One region of the Micromonospora sp. NPDC005161 genome, then DNA from elsewhere that is predicted to be linked to it. Evidence: riboswitches for the same ligand, from Rfam matches in the RefSeq annotation. Region 1 holds a riboswitch; the other holds the start of a gene.
The links. A riboswitch is a leader RNA that binds a small molecule or an ion and turns the genes downstream of it on or off. The one in region 1 is predicted to bind S-adenosylmethionine.
Positions count from the first base shown of each region.

Region 1 (7,214 bases):
GCCTTTTGCAGCGGCTCGGTGCGGACGGCCCGATACGCACGCTGAGCGTCGAGCGGGACGGCACGTGGCAGTGCCTCGACTGCGCCGGTGACGGCGTCACCTCCCGGGGCCGGCTCGCCCCGGAGCAGACCGAACGGCTCCAGGTGCTGCTGGCCGACCCGAAGCTGGCGAACGAGACCGATCAGGTCCGGCAGTACCGGGTCACCTGCATTGACGCGCTGACCTCCAGCCTGCTCACCTCCGCCGGGCTGATCACCTCGCAGGACTGCCCGGGCGAGGAACGCCCGCCGGTCGCCGGGGAGATCCTGCTGCTGCTCACCCAGGCGACCCCGGCCGAGGTCAAGGGCTGACCCCGGCCGAGGTCAGGTCAGTCAGAGCACCTTGCCGGGGTTGAGCAGACCGGCCGGATCCAGCGCCGACTTGATCGCCTGGTGCACCCGGACCCCGACCGGGCCGATCTCCTGGGCCAGCCAGTCCCGCTTGAGCAGCCCCACCCCGTGCTCACCGGTGCAGGTGCCACCCAGGGCCAGGCCGAGCCGCATGATCTCGTCGAACGCCCGCCGACCCCGCTCCACGCTCGCCGGGTCGGCGCGGTCCACCACGATGTTCGGGTGCATGTTGCCGTCCCCGGCGTGGCCCACCACGCCGATCGGCACCTCGCACTCCGCCGCGATCCGGGCCACCCCGTCCAGCAGCGCGGCGAGCGAACCGCGCGGCACCGCCACGTCGTCGATCACCAGACCGCCGTTGCCACCCGGGTACGCGTCGGCGGCGAACTTCTCCATCGCCGGGTGGGCGAGCCGCCGGGCCTGCAGCAGCGCCGCCGCCTCCACCGCGTCGGTGGCCGCGTAGACCTCGTCGGCCCCGGCCGCCTCGCACACCTCGGCCAGGCCGGCCAGGTCGTCGGCGGCCCGGCTGCCGGTGTCCGCGGCGGCCAGCAGCAGGGCCTGCGCGTCCGTCCGCAGCCCCATCGGCTGGTACGCCTCGATGGCCCGCAGGTGGGTCTGGTCGAGCAGTTCCAGCAGGCTGGGAGTGAGCCCCCGGGCGGCGATCGCGGCCACCGCCGCGCCGGCCGCCGCGGTGGACGGGAAGACCGCCACCAGGGTCAGCGAGTCGGCCGGTGCGGGCCTGAGCGCCACGGTCACCTCGGTGATCACCCCGAGGGTGCCTTCCGAACCGACGAAGAGCCGGGTCAGGTCGTAGCCGGCCACTCCCTTGGCGGTACGCCGGCCGGTGCGCAGCACCTCGCCGGAGGCGAGCACCACCTCCAGGCCGAGCACGTACTCGGTGGTCACGCCGTACTTGACGCAGCACATGCCGCCGGCGTTGGTGGCCACGTTGCCGCCGATGGTGGACGACTCCCAGGAACCGGGGTCCGGCGGGTACCAGAGCCCCTGCTTGCCGACCGCCGCGGCCAATGTCGCGTTGACCACCCCGGGCTGGACCACCGCGATCCGGCTCACCGGGTCGATCTCCCGGATCTCGTCCATCGCGACCGTGCTCAGCACCACCGCGCCGTCCACCGCGTTCGCCGCGCCGGCCAGCCCGGTCCGCGCGCCCTGCGGCACCACCGGTACGCCGTGCCGCGCCGCCGCCCGCATCACCGCGACCACCTGCTCGGTGTCGCGGGGGCGGGTCACCACGAGCGGGGTGCCGGCGGCGCAGAGGTCGGCCTCGTCCCGCTCGTGCATGCGCAGCAGGTCCGGGTCGGTGAGCACGACGCTCTCGCCCAGCGCGGCGCGCAGCTCGTCGATGAGTGCAGTGGGGGCCATGCAGCTGAGGCTAGGTCGCCCGCCGCCGATCATCAACATGATCGTCTGCGCGGGCTAGCTTGGGCACCATGCTCTACCTGGACCGGCCTGCCTGGCCGTGGCGCGGTCGGCTCTGGTCACATCTGATCAGCGACCTCTCGTACGCCGAGTTGCACGCCTTCGCCGAGGCGCTGGGCGCGGCCCGACGCGGTTTCGACCGCGACCACTACGACATCCCGGCCGACCGGTTCGCGGCGGCGGTGTGGCTCGGGGCCCGGGTGGTGTCGAGCCGGGAGCTGGTGCGGCTGCTCCGCGACGCCGGCCTGCGTCGCCCGAAGCACCTGGTCAACCCGCGCCCTCCGGCGGCCCGATGAGCGTGGCCAGCTCGCGGCGCAGGTTTGCCCGGGCCGGCTGCTCCCACCGGCTCGACAGCGGCGGCAGCCGGAACAGCGCGGGCAGCGCCAGCAGCCCGCTGAGCACCCCGGCCCGTCCGGCCCGGAAAGCCGGCTCCGGCACGTGTGCGTACTCCTGCCGGACGGCGGCGGCGTAGCGGTCGTACGCGGCCGGCGGCGCGGCCAGCACGGCGAGGTCCGCGTCGCAGAGCAGGGCGCCGTCCCGGTCACCTGGCGCCACCGCGTGCCCGGCGGTGAGCAGCACCAGCCGGCGCACCTGGGCCACCGCGGGCGCCGGCACGCCGAGCGCGCTGAGCACGCTCCCGGCCAGCGTGGCGCTGTCCCGTTCATTGGCGTCGCCGGCGGCCCGCGGGTCGTAGACCGCGTCGTGGCACCAGGCAGCCAGCCGGACCAGGTCGGCCCGGTCGGCCAGCCCGGCGTGCCGGTCCACCACGTCGAGCACGGCGGTCAGGTGGCCCACCGTGTGGTAGTGCCGGTGCGGCTCCCGCCAGCGGGCGAGCAGCTGCTCCCCGGCCCGCGTCGAGCCCGCGCCGGGTTTCGCTCCGGCGCCCCGGGCCGCCGCCCGCCACCGGTCCAGCAGATCGGCCACCGCCCGAGTCTGCCGCATCCTCCCGCCACGTGCGGAGCGGGAGGATTCAGTAGGCCTGCCTCGGGTAGTCGCGCCCATGGCCGTGGCCCGGGACAAACGACCTCCGTTGGTGCGGCGCACCCCGCTGCGTGAAGGGCTGGTGGACGTCGACGGCGCGCGGATCGCCGAGGCCACCGAGGAGCTGCGGCACCGTGGCCGGGCCACCCTGCACGACCGGCTGCACCGGGTGCGGATGGCCGGCGGGCTGGCCGTGCAGGCCGGGCTCGCCGCCGGGCTGGCGTACTTCATCTCGCACCGGGTGCTCGGCAACCCGCAGCCGGTCTTCGCGCCGATCTCCGCGGTCGGCACCCTGGCCGCGTCGGTCGGGCAGCGGTTTCGCCGGACCGTGGAGCTGATCGTCGGGGTGGGGATCGGGGTGGCCATCGGCGACTTCCTCATCTACCTGCTCGGCACCGGGGCGTGGCAGCTCGGCCTGGTGGTCACGGTGGCGATCCTGCTCACCATCTTCGCCGGGGCCAGCGTGGCCATCGTCATCCAGGCGGCCGCCACGGCGGTGCTGATCGTCACGCTGAGCCCGTCGACCCAGAACCTGGAGATTCCGCGCTTCGTCGACGCGTTCCTCGGCGGTGGGGTCGCGCTGCTGGTGACGGCGGTGCTGCTGCCGCTGAACCCGCTCCGGGTGATCAACCGCGCCGCCCGGCCGGCGCTGGACCTGCTCGCCGCCCAGCTCGACGCCACCGCCGACGGGCTGCGCAACCAGGACCGCGCCACGGTCCAGCAGGCCCTGGAGCGGTTGCGGAACAACAAGGAGGAGCTGGCCACGTTGGCCGAGGCGATCGAGGGGGCGAAGGAGACCGCCACCCTGTCCCCGGCCCGCTGGCACCGGCGCGACGAGCTGACCCACTACGCGGAGGCGGCGGATCCGATCGACCGGGCGATGCGAAACACCGGCACGTTGATCCGCCGGTCCGTCACGCTGATCGAGGACGAGGAACCGGTGCCGGATCCGATGCCCGACGCGATGAACCACCTCGCCGAGTCGGTCCGGTTGCTCAAGCACGAGTTCGCCGTGGGCGAGGAGCCACAGAAGGCCCGGGAGAGGTCACTGCGGGCGGTCAGCGAGGCCGGTCGGGCGTACGGCGCCGGGGTCGGCTTCTCGGGCAGCGTGGTGATCGCCCAGATCCGCACCACGGCGAGTGACCTGCTGGTGGCCTCCGGAATCGAGCAGGAGGAGGCGAACCGGTGCATCCGCACCGCCTTCGGGGAGCAGGAGCGGCCGATCGGTGAACCGGCCGAGCCGGGCGAGAAGCCGAAACCGCCCACCGCCCCACCGGTCGGCTGACCGCACCGCCGGCCGGCCCGGCTCACGCCACCGGCCGGCCCGGCTCAGCCCAGCGTGGCGAGGGCGGCGAGCAGCCGGTCCACCTGGCCGGGCGTGCTGCCCAGGCCGATGCTGGCGCGCAGCGCGGTGGGCGGCAGATCCCGCCGGCCGGTGCGCCCCGCCGCCTCGGTGAGCAGCCGCCGCGCCAGCGGGTGGGCGCAGAACAGCCCGTCCCGTACGCCGATCCGGTGGTCCGCGGCCAGCCGCGCGGCCACCTCGGCCGAGTCCCACCCGGCGACCACGAACGAGACGATGCCGACGCGGGGCGCGTCCGGGCCGAAGGTGCGCAGCTCCACCACGTGCGGCAGGGCGGCGATGCCGGTCCGCAGCCGGGTCAGCAACGCCTGCTCGCTGGCGGCCAGCGTCGCCTGGTCCGCCCCGGCCAGCGCCGCGCACACCGCGGCCAGCGCCACCGCACCGAGCAGGTTCGGCGTGCCGCCCTCGTGCCGGGCCGGGCCGGTCGCCCAGGTCACGTCGTGCGTGGCCGGCCCGACGTGGCTGGTGGCGCCGCCGCCGGCCAGGTACGGCGGAGCGGCGTCCAGCCAGTCCGCCCGGCCGACCAGCACGCCCGCGCCGAACGGCGCGTACAGCTTGTGGCCGGAGACGGCCAGGTAGTCCACGTCGAGCGCGAGAAGGTCGACCGGTGCGTGCGGGGCGAGCTGTGCGGCGTCGAGGACGATCCGTGCCCCATGCCGGTGGGCGACCCGGGCGAGCTCGGCGACCGGCCAGCGCTCGCCGGTCACGTTGCTCGCCCCGGTCACCGCGACCAGCACCGGCAGCGCCGGGTTGCTGTCCCGGCGCAGCTCGGCGAGGGCGGCGGCGAGGGCGCGTACCGCCTCGGCGGGCTCGGTGGGCACCGGCAGCCGTACCGAGCCACGCGGCCAGGGCAGCAGGTTGGCGTGGTGCTCTCCGGCGAAGGTGACCACCGTCGTGCCGGCGGGCACCGCCCGCGCCAGCAGGTTCAGCGCATCCGTGGTGTTGCGGGTGAAGATCACGTGGTCGTCGGCGCGGGCGCCGAAGAAGTCGCCCACCGTCTGCCGGGCCCGCTCGTAGGCCAGCGTGCAGCGCCGGGACAGCGCTCCCGCGCCCCGGTGCACGCTCGCGTACCAGGGCAGCAGCTCGGACACCGCGTCGGCGGCGGCCCGCGCACACGGCGCGGTGGCCGCGTAGTCGAGGTTGATCTCGCCCGGTACGCCGAGCACGTCGAGCGGCCGCGACGGGGCCGGCGCGGGCGTGCTGCCGGACCGGGTGGGCAGCGAGGGTACGAGGGTGACGGACACGCCGGAACCTCCGGGGTCAGGGACCCCGGGTGCGATGTCGGGACGGGGTCCGCGCTTGCCCAGCACACCGATCGGGCTGGGCCCGGTCATCACCCGGGGCACCCCACCGCGAACTCGACGAGGGTTGCCGGCCAGCAAGCCGGGGCTTGACGCTGGCGCTCGTGACCTGCCGGCAGCATAGCGGCTGCCGATGGGCCCGGACCAGCCGGCGGCGGATGGCTACGCTGACCGCATGGCCGACACCCCGCCCGGTGCACCCCTGCCGTCGCCGCCCGCGCCCGCAGCCCCGTCCGCCGGCGCGGCGCCCCGGATGCCGCTGCGCCGACTGGGGTGGCGGCGGTTCCTGGTGCTGGCGGGGGTGGTGCTGTTCATCGCGGGGTGCGCGGTGTTCATGGTCTTCACGCTCGGCCAGTCGCTCGGCGTACGGGCGCTGCTGATCGGGGTGGTCGCCGCCATCCTGCCGGTGCCGGTGCTGGTCGCCTGCTTCCTCTGGCTCGACCGATACGAGCCGGAGCCGCTGAAGTACCTGATCTTCTGTTTCGCCTGGGGGGCGTTCGTCTCCACCGCCGCATCGCTCACCGTGAATGAGTTCGCCGCCGCGCGGTTCGCCGACTGGGGGCTGCCGTCCGCGCTCACCGGTGTGCTGGTGGCGCCGTTCATCGAGGAGCTGACCAAGGCCCTCGGCCCGATCCTGCTGCTGGTGTTCCGTCGCCGGGAGTGGTCCGGGATCACCGACGGCCTGGTCTACTGCGGGCTCTCCGCGGTCGGCTTCGCCATGGTGGAGAACATCCTCTACCTGGGCGGGTACGGCTATGCGGCCGGCGCCGACCGGTACGGCCCGGCGACCGGCACTCAACAGGTCATCGCCATCTTCATCGTCCGGATCCTGCTGTTCGGGTTCGCCCATCCGCTGTTCACCTCGATGACCGGTGTGGGGCTCGGTGTCGCGGCCCGTACCGCCGACCGGCGCGTGCGGGTGCTCGCCCCGGTCGCGGGTCTGCTGCTGGCGATGATGCTGCACGGCACCTGGAACCTGCTGCCGACGCTCACCCAGGCCACCGGGGAGGCGGTGATCATGCTGTACGGCTTCCTGGGCCTGATGGTGCCGATCTTCTTCGGCATGGTGGGGCTGGCGGTGTGGCTGCGCGCGTGGGAGGGACGGCTCACCGAGCGCACGTTGCCGGATTACGTGCGCGCCGGCTGGCTGAGCCCACCCGAGGTGGCCGCGCTGAGCAGCCTCGGTCGCCGGCACGCGGCCCGCAGTTGGGCGCGTCGGGTGGCGGGGGACGCCGGGGTGCGGGCGATGCGTGGGTACCAGTTCGCCGCCACCCGGCTGGCCCTGCTGCGCGACGGGTCGCTGCGCGGCCTGGATCGCAAGCCCGCTGACCGGGAACGGACGGCCACCGAGGAGCGGGAGCTGCTGGAGGCGATCAGCGCGTACCGGTCGTTCTTCGTGGGGCGGGACCCGCAGGCCCCGACCGGAGTCTGGGACGGCAGTCGCTACCACCTGCGCTTCCCGGACGGCTCGCAGCGTCCGGTGGCCGCGCCGGAGGAGCCGGTGGTGCCGATCCCGGTGGTGCTGGCCGCGCCGCCGCCTCCGCTGGGGTATGCCCCGCCCGGCTGGTACGGCCCCCCACCGGCGGGGTCCTGGCCGTCCGGTCACCAGTGACGGCTGGCGGCCGGCTCAGGTCATCATGGTGGTGAGGAAGTCGCCGAGCCCCTGGGCCATCGCCACCAGCGCGGCCCCGATCGCCTTGAACATCTGCGCCGCGCCGTCCGGCCGGAACGCCATGAAGTAGA
Region 1 is NZ_JBSFYQ010000004.1:67,425-74,638, forward strand. Features, by position in the region: gene ACWD5O_RS05540 (hypothetical protein) at 1-350, shown strand, start outside; gene ACWD5O_RS05545 (FAD-binding oxidoreductase) at 372-1,772, opposite strand; gene ACWD5O_RS05550 (DUF4031 domain-containing protein) at 1,841-2,125, shown strand; gene ACWD5O_RS05555 (HD domain-containing protein) at 2,097-2,753, opposite strand; gene ACWD5O_RS05560 (FUSC family protein) at 2,893-4,095, shown strand; gene ACWD5O_RS05565 (aminotransferase class V-fold PLP-dependent enzyme) at 4,140-5,390, opposite strand; SAM riboswitch class IV at 5,461-5,581, opposite strand; gene ACWD5O_RS05570 (PrsW family intramembrane metalloprotease) at 5,605-7,083, shown strand; gene ACWD5O_RS05575 (hypothetical protein) at 7,099-7,214, opposite strand, start outside.

Region 2 (7,214 bases), on a different contig from region 1:
CCGGGCATCGCCGCGCTGGCCGCCGGCGCGCTCTCCCCGGTGGCGACCCTGGTGCTGGTGCTGGTGACCCTGCTGGGTGCGCTGCCGGTCTACCGGCGGGTGGCGGTGGAGAGCCCGCACGGCGAGGGCTCCATCGCGATGCTGGTACGCCTGCTGAGCTACTGGCCGGGCAAGCTGTTCGTGCTGGTGCTGCTCGGTTTCGCGGCCACCGACTTCATCATCACCATCACCCTCTCGGCGGCCGACGCGACCGCGCACATCGACGAGAACCCGTTCTGGCCCAGCGCGCTCAGGGGACACGAGGTCCTGGTCACGCTGCTGCTGGTGGCGCTGCTCGGCGCGGTGTTCCTCAAGGGGTTCGGTGAGGCCATCGGGATCGCCGTCGTCCTGGTCGCGGTCTACCTGGCACTGAACGCGGTGGTGATCGCCGACGGTCTGTGGCGGGTGGTGACGCACCCGAGCGCGGTCGCGGACTGGACCAGCGCGCTGACCACCAGCCACGGGGATCCCCTGCTGGTGATCGGGTTCTCGCTGCTGGTGTTCCCGAAGTTGGCGCTGGGCCTGTCCGGCTTCGAGACCGGGGTGGCGGTCATGCCGCACATCCGCGGGGACCGGCGGGACTCGGAGGACCGCCCGCTGGGCCGCATCCGCGGCGCCCGCCGGCTGCTCACCACCGCGGCCGCGATCATGAGTGTCTTCCTGATCACCAGCAGCGTGACCACCGCCGTCCTGATCCCGCCCGAGGCGTTCCAGCCGGGCGGGCCGGCGAACGGCCGGGCGCTGTCCTACCTGGCGCACGAGAACCTCGGTGAGGTGTTCGGCACGGTCTACGACCTGTCCACCATCGGCATCCTCTGGTTCGCGGGGGCCTCGGCGATGGCCGGGCTGCTCAACCTCGTACCCCGCTACCTGCCCCGCTACGGCATGGCGCCGACCTGGGCCCGGGCCGTACGGCCACTGGTGCTGGTCTTCACCGCGGTGGCGTTTCTGATCACGGTCGCCTTCGGGGCGAGCGTGGACGCGCAGGGCGGCGCGTACGCCACCGGGGTCTTGGTGTTGATCACCTCGGCGGCGACGGCGGTGACCCTCGCGGCGCGGCGGCGGCGCCAGCGTGGCCGGACGGTCGCGTTCGGGATCATCGCGATCGCCTTCGTCTACACCACCGCGGCGAACGTGGTGGAACGTCCCGACGGCGTGAAGATCGCGTCCTGCTTCATCGGCGGGATGATCGTGGTGTCGCTGCTGTCCCGGTTGTTCCGCGCCTTCGAGTTGCGGGTCGACCGGGTGGAGCTGGACGCCGAGGCCACCCGGTTGATCGACGAGTGCAGCGGGCGCCGCGTCCGCCTCATCGCGCACGAGCCGGCCACCCGGGACCGTGCGGAGTACCGCGACAAGCTCGCCCAGATCGTGGCGGACAACGACTTCCCGGCCGACAGCGCGGTGATCTTCGTCGAGGTGACGGTGACCGACCCGTCGGACTTCGAGACCGAGCTGCTGATCCGTGGCAGCGTGGAGCACGACCGGTACCCGGTGCTGAGCCTCGCCAGTTCCGCGGTGCCCAGCGCGGTGGCCGCCCTGCTGCTGGATATCCGCGACCGGGCGGGGCGGTGCCCGCACATCTACTTCGAGTGGACCGAGGGCAACCCGGGCGGCAACTTGCTGCGCTACCTGGCGTTCGGCCACGGCGAGATCGCCCCGGTCACCCGGGAGATCCTGCGCCGCCAGGAACCCGACCCGCGCCGCCGTCCGCACGTGCACGCCAGCTGACCTGCCGACCGGACGCCAGTCGCGGACGGTGAGCGTGGTCATAACGACTGGACGATCCGCCTCCCCGGGCTGCTAGCCTCGGCGCAGGTCATGAGCGCCAGCGCGAAGCCCCGGCTCGCTGGCCGGCAACCCTCCTCCGCGGTGGGGTGCCCCGGGTGAAGACCAGGCACCGGCACGACGTCGGTGCAAGCGTGGCCTGGCACCCAGGTCAGCACAGACCCGGGAGAGCCATGCGCATCCTCAGCACCACACCATCAGCCGACGCCGCGGATTCCCGCACCGGCTGGCCGACACCGGCACTGACCCGCAGGCGGCACGTGGACCTGATGCGGGTGTGCAGCGCCGCCTGTCGCGGCCGCGCGTACTAGCGCACCCCTTCCCGAACCCATCCCAGCGGTACGCCCACCGGGCGCACCGTCGGCGGCGCACATCTGCGTCCGCCGCTGCGCAAACTTCGGAGACACCTGTGCGATTCCTTCCTGCCCTGACCCGCGCCGCGGCCCTCGGCGCGGCCACGATCCTGGCCGCCACCGCGCTCACCGCGTGCGGCGACGACACCTCGTCCGACGCCGCCGCCAACCCGTACGGTCTGGCGCAGCCGGGCGTGCTGCGCGCCGGCACGCTGACCGACGCGCCACCGAACGTGTACCTCAAGGACGGCAAGTTCACCGGCTTCGACAACGACCTGCTGACCGCGGTGGCCAGCAAGCTCGGCCTGAAGGTGGAGTTCGTCGGCACCGACTTCTCCGCGCTGCTCTCCCAGGTCAACAACCACAAGTTCGACGTCGGCAGCTCCTCGATCACCATCACCGAGGCGCGCAAGAAGACGGTCGACTTCGGCAACGGCTACGACTTCGGCTACTTCGGCCTGGACGTGCCGGCCGGCTCGCCGATCACCGGCTTCGACCAGCTCGCCGGCAAGCGGGTCGTGGTGGTGCAGGGCACCGTCCAGGACGACTACGCCACCGGCGAGCAGCTCAACCCGGTCCGGGTGCCGGACTACAACGGCGCGATCAACCAGCTCAAGGCGGGCACCGCCGACGCGTGGATCGCCCCGGCCGAGATCGGCGAGACGTCGGCGGCCGACAGCAACGGCAAGATCACTGTGGCGGCCAAGCAGCTCAGCCCGGCACCGACCGCGTACGCCGTCGCCAAGGGCGGCGACAAACTGCGGGAGGCGCTGAACAAGGGCCTCGACGAGGTGATCGCGGACGGCACCTGGAGCCGGTTGCAGGCGCAGTACTACCCGGGTCGGCCCGTACCGGCGGACTTCCGCCCGGGCAACGGAACGGTGACCGTGCCGGCCGCACCGTCGGCGTCGGCGTCGGCCGCGTCCTGAGACACCCGGTGACGAGCGAGCGGGGCGGTAGGAGAGGCGACCAATGGATCCGTTGAGCACCCTGTGGGAGACCTTCTTCGACTGGGACGCGATGCGCGAGGCGCTGCCCGAGATGCTGACCGTCGGGTTGCCCAACACGCTGATCCTGGCGGTCTCCGCCGCCCTGCTCGGCTCGGTGCTGGGCCTGCTGCTGGCCGTCGCCGGCATCTCCCGCAGCCCATGGCTGCGCTGGCCGGCGCGGGTCTACACCGACGTGTTCCGGGGGCTGCCGGCCGCGGCGACGATCCTGCTGATCGGCGTCGGGCTCGCGCCGCTGGGCATGCAGGTCTGGGGACCTGACCCCTACCCGCTGGGCATTCTGGCGCTGTCGCTGATCGCGGCGGCGTACATCGGGGAGATCTTCCGCTCCGGCATCCAGTCGGTGGAGGCCGCGCAGTTGGAGGGAGCCCGGGCGCTCGGTTTCTCCTGGGGCGAGGCGATGCGGATGGTGATCATTCCGCAGGGCATCCGGCGGGTGCTCCCGGCCTGGGTGAACCAGCTCATCGCGCTGATCAAGGACTCCAGCCTCGTCTACTTCCTCGGCCTGGTGGCCAGCCAGCGGGAGCTGTTCCGGATCGGGCAGGACTACGCGGCCACCACCGGCAACGAGTCCGCGCTGCTGCTGGCCGGGCTCTGCTACCTGGCGCTGACCGTTCCGCTGACGCACGCGGTCAACTGGATCGACCGGCGGCTGCGCCACGGCCGGCCGGCCACCGCGCCGGCCGACGAGGACGACACCGAGTCGGCGCTGACCGGCGCGACGGAAGGGGACCGGCGATGACCGCCAGCACGACCACCTCGGTCAGCCTCGACGTACGCGACGTGCACCTCGCGTTCGGACCGAACCGGGTGCTGCGCGGCGTCGACCTGGCCGTGCCACGGGGCGCGACGGCCTGCGTGATCGGGCCGTCCGGGTCGGGCAAGTCCACTCTGCTGCGCACCATCAACCGGCTGATCGAGCCGGACCGCGGCGACGTGCTGCTGGACGGGCGCAGCGTGCTGCGCGACGACCCGGACGCGCTGCGGCAGCGGGTGGGCATGGTCTTCCAGCAGTTCAACCTCTTCCCGCACATGAGCGTGGTGCGCAACGTCACCCTGGCGTTGCGCCGGCTGCGCAAGCTCGGGGAGGACGAGGCGGAGGCCGTCGCGCGGGCCCAGCTGGAGCTGGTGGGGCTGGCCGGCAAGGCCGACGCCCGGCCGGCGCAACTCTCCGGCGGCCAGCAGCAGCGGGTGGCGATCGCCCGGGCGCTGGCCCTGCGGCCGGAGGTGATGCTCTTCGACGAGGCCACCTCGGCGCTCGACCCGGAGCTGGTCAAGGGGGTGCTCGGGGTGATGGCCGACCTGTCCGCCGGGGGCATGACCATGGTGGTGGTCACCCACGAGATGGGCTTCGCCCGGCAGGTCGCCGACACCGTGGCCTTCATGGACCGGGGCGTGGTGCTGGAGTCGGGGCCGCCGGAGGCGATCTTCGAGCGGGCCGAGCATCCCCGGCTGCGCCGGTTCCTCGCCCAGGTGCTCTGAACCGTTAGGAAGGGGCCCTTCCTATACACGAGGCGTTAACAAGGTGCCCTTCCTTCGCGTCAGGCGGCCTGGCGGCGCAGGTGTGCGGCGAACGCCTTCAGGTCGCCGAGCAGCACCAGGATGGCGTTGCGGTAGGCGACCGACGCCCACAGGTGCAGCTCCTCGTCGTCCAGCCCGCCGAAAGCCAGCGACAACGCCTTGCGGTGACGCCGGTCGAGCACCTTGTGCGGGCGGGCGAGCAGGTCACCCTCCCGGCGCAGGGCCTGCAGGTAGGCGGCCACCGCCTCCTGGTAGTGCCGGCCGGCCACCCGCTCCAACAGGGTGAACTCGAAGACGTTCAACGCCGCCTCGGATTCCCAGTAGGCGTCGTCCCGCTCCGGCGCGCTGGCGACGTGCCGGCCCATCGCGTGCCGGGCCTCGTAGAGCAGCAGCACGCCCCGGCCGGTGGTGCTCAGCGGCCGGCGTGGCGCCGGCAGCCGCAGCGTGCGCACCGGCGCCGCACCGGTCAGGTCCAGCGCGCCGGAGTACGACGGCATCCGCTGCGCCCCCGGTGCCGACTCCGGCACCAGGCAGGCCCGCTCCTGATACGCCACCCGTCCGCCGGTTGGCAGCGCGCGTACCGCCGCGGCGTGCAGCTCGGCCAGCGGTCGGTCGTCGGGGGTCCGGCCCGGCGGGAGGGTGAGGACGAGACCGTTGGCACCGGGCACCGGCACGCCCAGGACGCAGGAGTTGCGCAGGAACGCCCAGGTCGCCGCCGCCGCACGGAATCCGCTCGCGACGGCCTGCGCGTCGGCCCGCCAGTCCTGGGCGATCCGCAGCCGCTGCTGGAGGTCCGCCGTCGCGGCGGCGTCGTGCGGGTACAGCTGCCGGATCGCCCGGGGCAGCGACTCGAGGCGCAGATCCAGCGGGTCGCCGCTCGGTGCGGGCACGGCGTGCCGCGAGCAGTCGGCGTCGGTGTGCGGGTCGCCGGTGACCGCGTGGCAGTCGGCGAGCCAGCTCCCCCCGGGCTGGCCAACCGGCCGGGCGAACGCCAGGTGGGGCAGCCGGCCGGTGCGTAGCACCGTCTCGTAGTGCGGTCGGGTGCGGGCGGTCCGCATCAGGTCCAGTGGCAGCACGGGCGACAGCGCCAGCACCGCTTCGAAGATGGCGCAGTGCGGGCAGGCCGGGCCGCCGGGGTCGCGCACCCGGTAGCGGCGCAGATGGTCGACGCCGGGCTGCTCCCACTGCACCCCGATGACGCCGTCACCCTGCGCCATCAGGTAGAGGAATTCTGTGCCGCCGCGCTCCCGGGTGACCGAGGTCAGCTCGTCGAGGAACTCCCGTTCGGTGACCACCCGCAGGTCGGCCTCCGTCCCCCCGCTGGTCATGAGCATCCCCTCGCGGGGCCGAACGCATCGACGAACGCCGAATCGGTTCCACCGTACCCGGCGGCGGGGTGGCCACCCGCCCCATGCGCGGCCCGGGAAGTGTCGCCAATCCGTCGCTCCGCCGCCCATCGCGGATCCGGGCGGCCGCGATCATTCTGTGGACTCGCGGCCCAGCAGCCGGATCTCCTCGTTGTCCAGCGCCGCCTGAAGGTCGAGCAGCACAAGGTCGTCGATCTCCCGACGGTCGCGCAACCGGGTGATCTCCCGCCGTTTGTGGTCGAGGACGGCGAGGCGCAGTTGGCGTTCCAGACGGAGTTCCTCCGCGGTACGCCCAGAGCCCTCGTTGGCGTCCTCCAGGTGTCGCTGGTACTCGTCCTGCAGCCGGCGGACCGCCTCCTCGTCGGCGCCGACCTCGGCGGCGGCCTGGGGCAGCGCGGCCAGGCCCACCTCGGTGGCCCGCAGGCCTGCCTGCCGCAACTCGTCGGCCCGCTCGGGATCGCCGGCGAGCCCCGCCCAGCGCACCACCACCGGCAGGGTGGTGCCCTGAACGAGCATGATCAGCACGATCACCAGCGAGGTGACGAAGATGATCAGGTCGCGTTCGGCCACCGGTTGACCGGAGACCGTCGTCGCCGGGACCGCCAGGGCGGCGGCGAGCGAGACGGCACCCCGGAAACCCGACCAGCCGGCGACGGTGCCGACCCGCCAGCCGCCCCGACCCTGGCTCACGTTCATCACCACTCGCCGGTTTACGAGCTTCACCGATTCCGCCGTCAGGTAGACGAAGAGCAGCCGGGTGACGAGGACGACCACGGTGACCAGCAGCACGATCGTCAACGCGCGCTGCGGCGAGGCGCTGGTGATGCTCCTCACCGCCCGGGGGATCTGGGTGCCGAGCAGGACGAACAGCCCACCGTTGATCAGGAACGTGGACAGGTCCCAGAACGCGTACGCCAGCACCCGCGACCGGGCGCGGATCACCCGGGGGCCGGCGTAGGCCAGCATCAGGCCGGCGACCACGACCGCCAGCACCCCGCTGGCGTGCACCGCGTCGGCGAGCAGGAACGCGGCGAACGGCGTCAGCACGCTCAGCGCGCCCTCGCGCAGGGGATCGTCGAGCCGTTTGCGGATCAGCACCACGGCGGCGCCGACCAGCAGGCCGGCGATCACTCCCCCGGCGC
Region 2 is NZ_JBSFYQ010000003.1:151,653-158,866, reverse strand. Features, by position in the region: gene ACWD5O_RS04520 (amino acid transporter) at 1-1,767, shown strand, start outside; SAM riboswitch class IV at 1,854-1,965, shown strand; gene ACWD5O_RS04515 (ABC transporter substrate-binding protein) at 2,234-3,106, shown strand; gene ACWD5O_RS04510 (amino acid ABC transporter permease) at 3,150-3,926, shown strand; gene ACWD5O_RS04505 (amino acid ABC transporter ATP-binding protein) at 3,923-4,666, shown strand; gene ACWD5O_RS04500 (hypothetical protein) at 4,726-6,033, opposite strand; gene ACWD5O_RS04495 (Na+/H+ antiporter) at 6,184-7,214, opposite strand, start outside.
Region 2: another riboswitch for S-adenosylmethionine. It lies ahead of ACWD5O_RS04515 (ABC transporter substrate-binding protein); the one in region 1 lies ahead of ACWD5O_RS05565 (aminotransferase class V-fold PLP-dependent enzyme).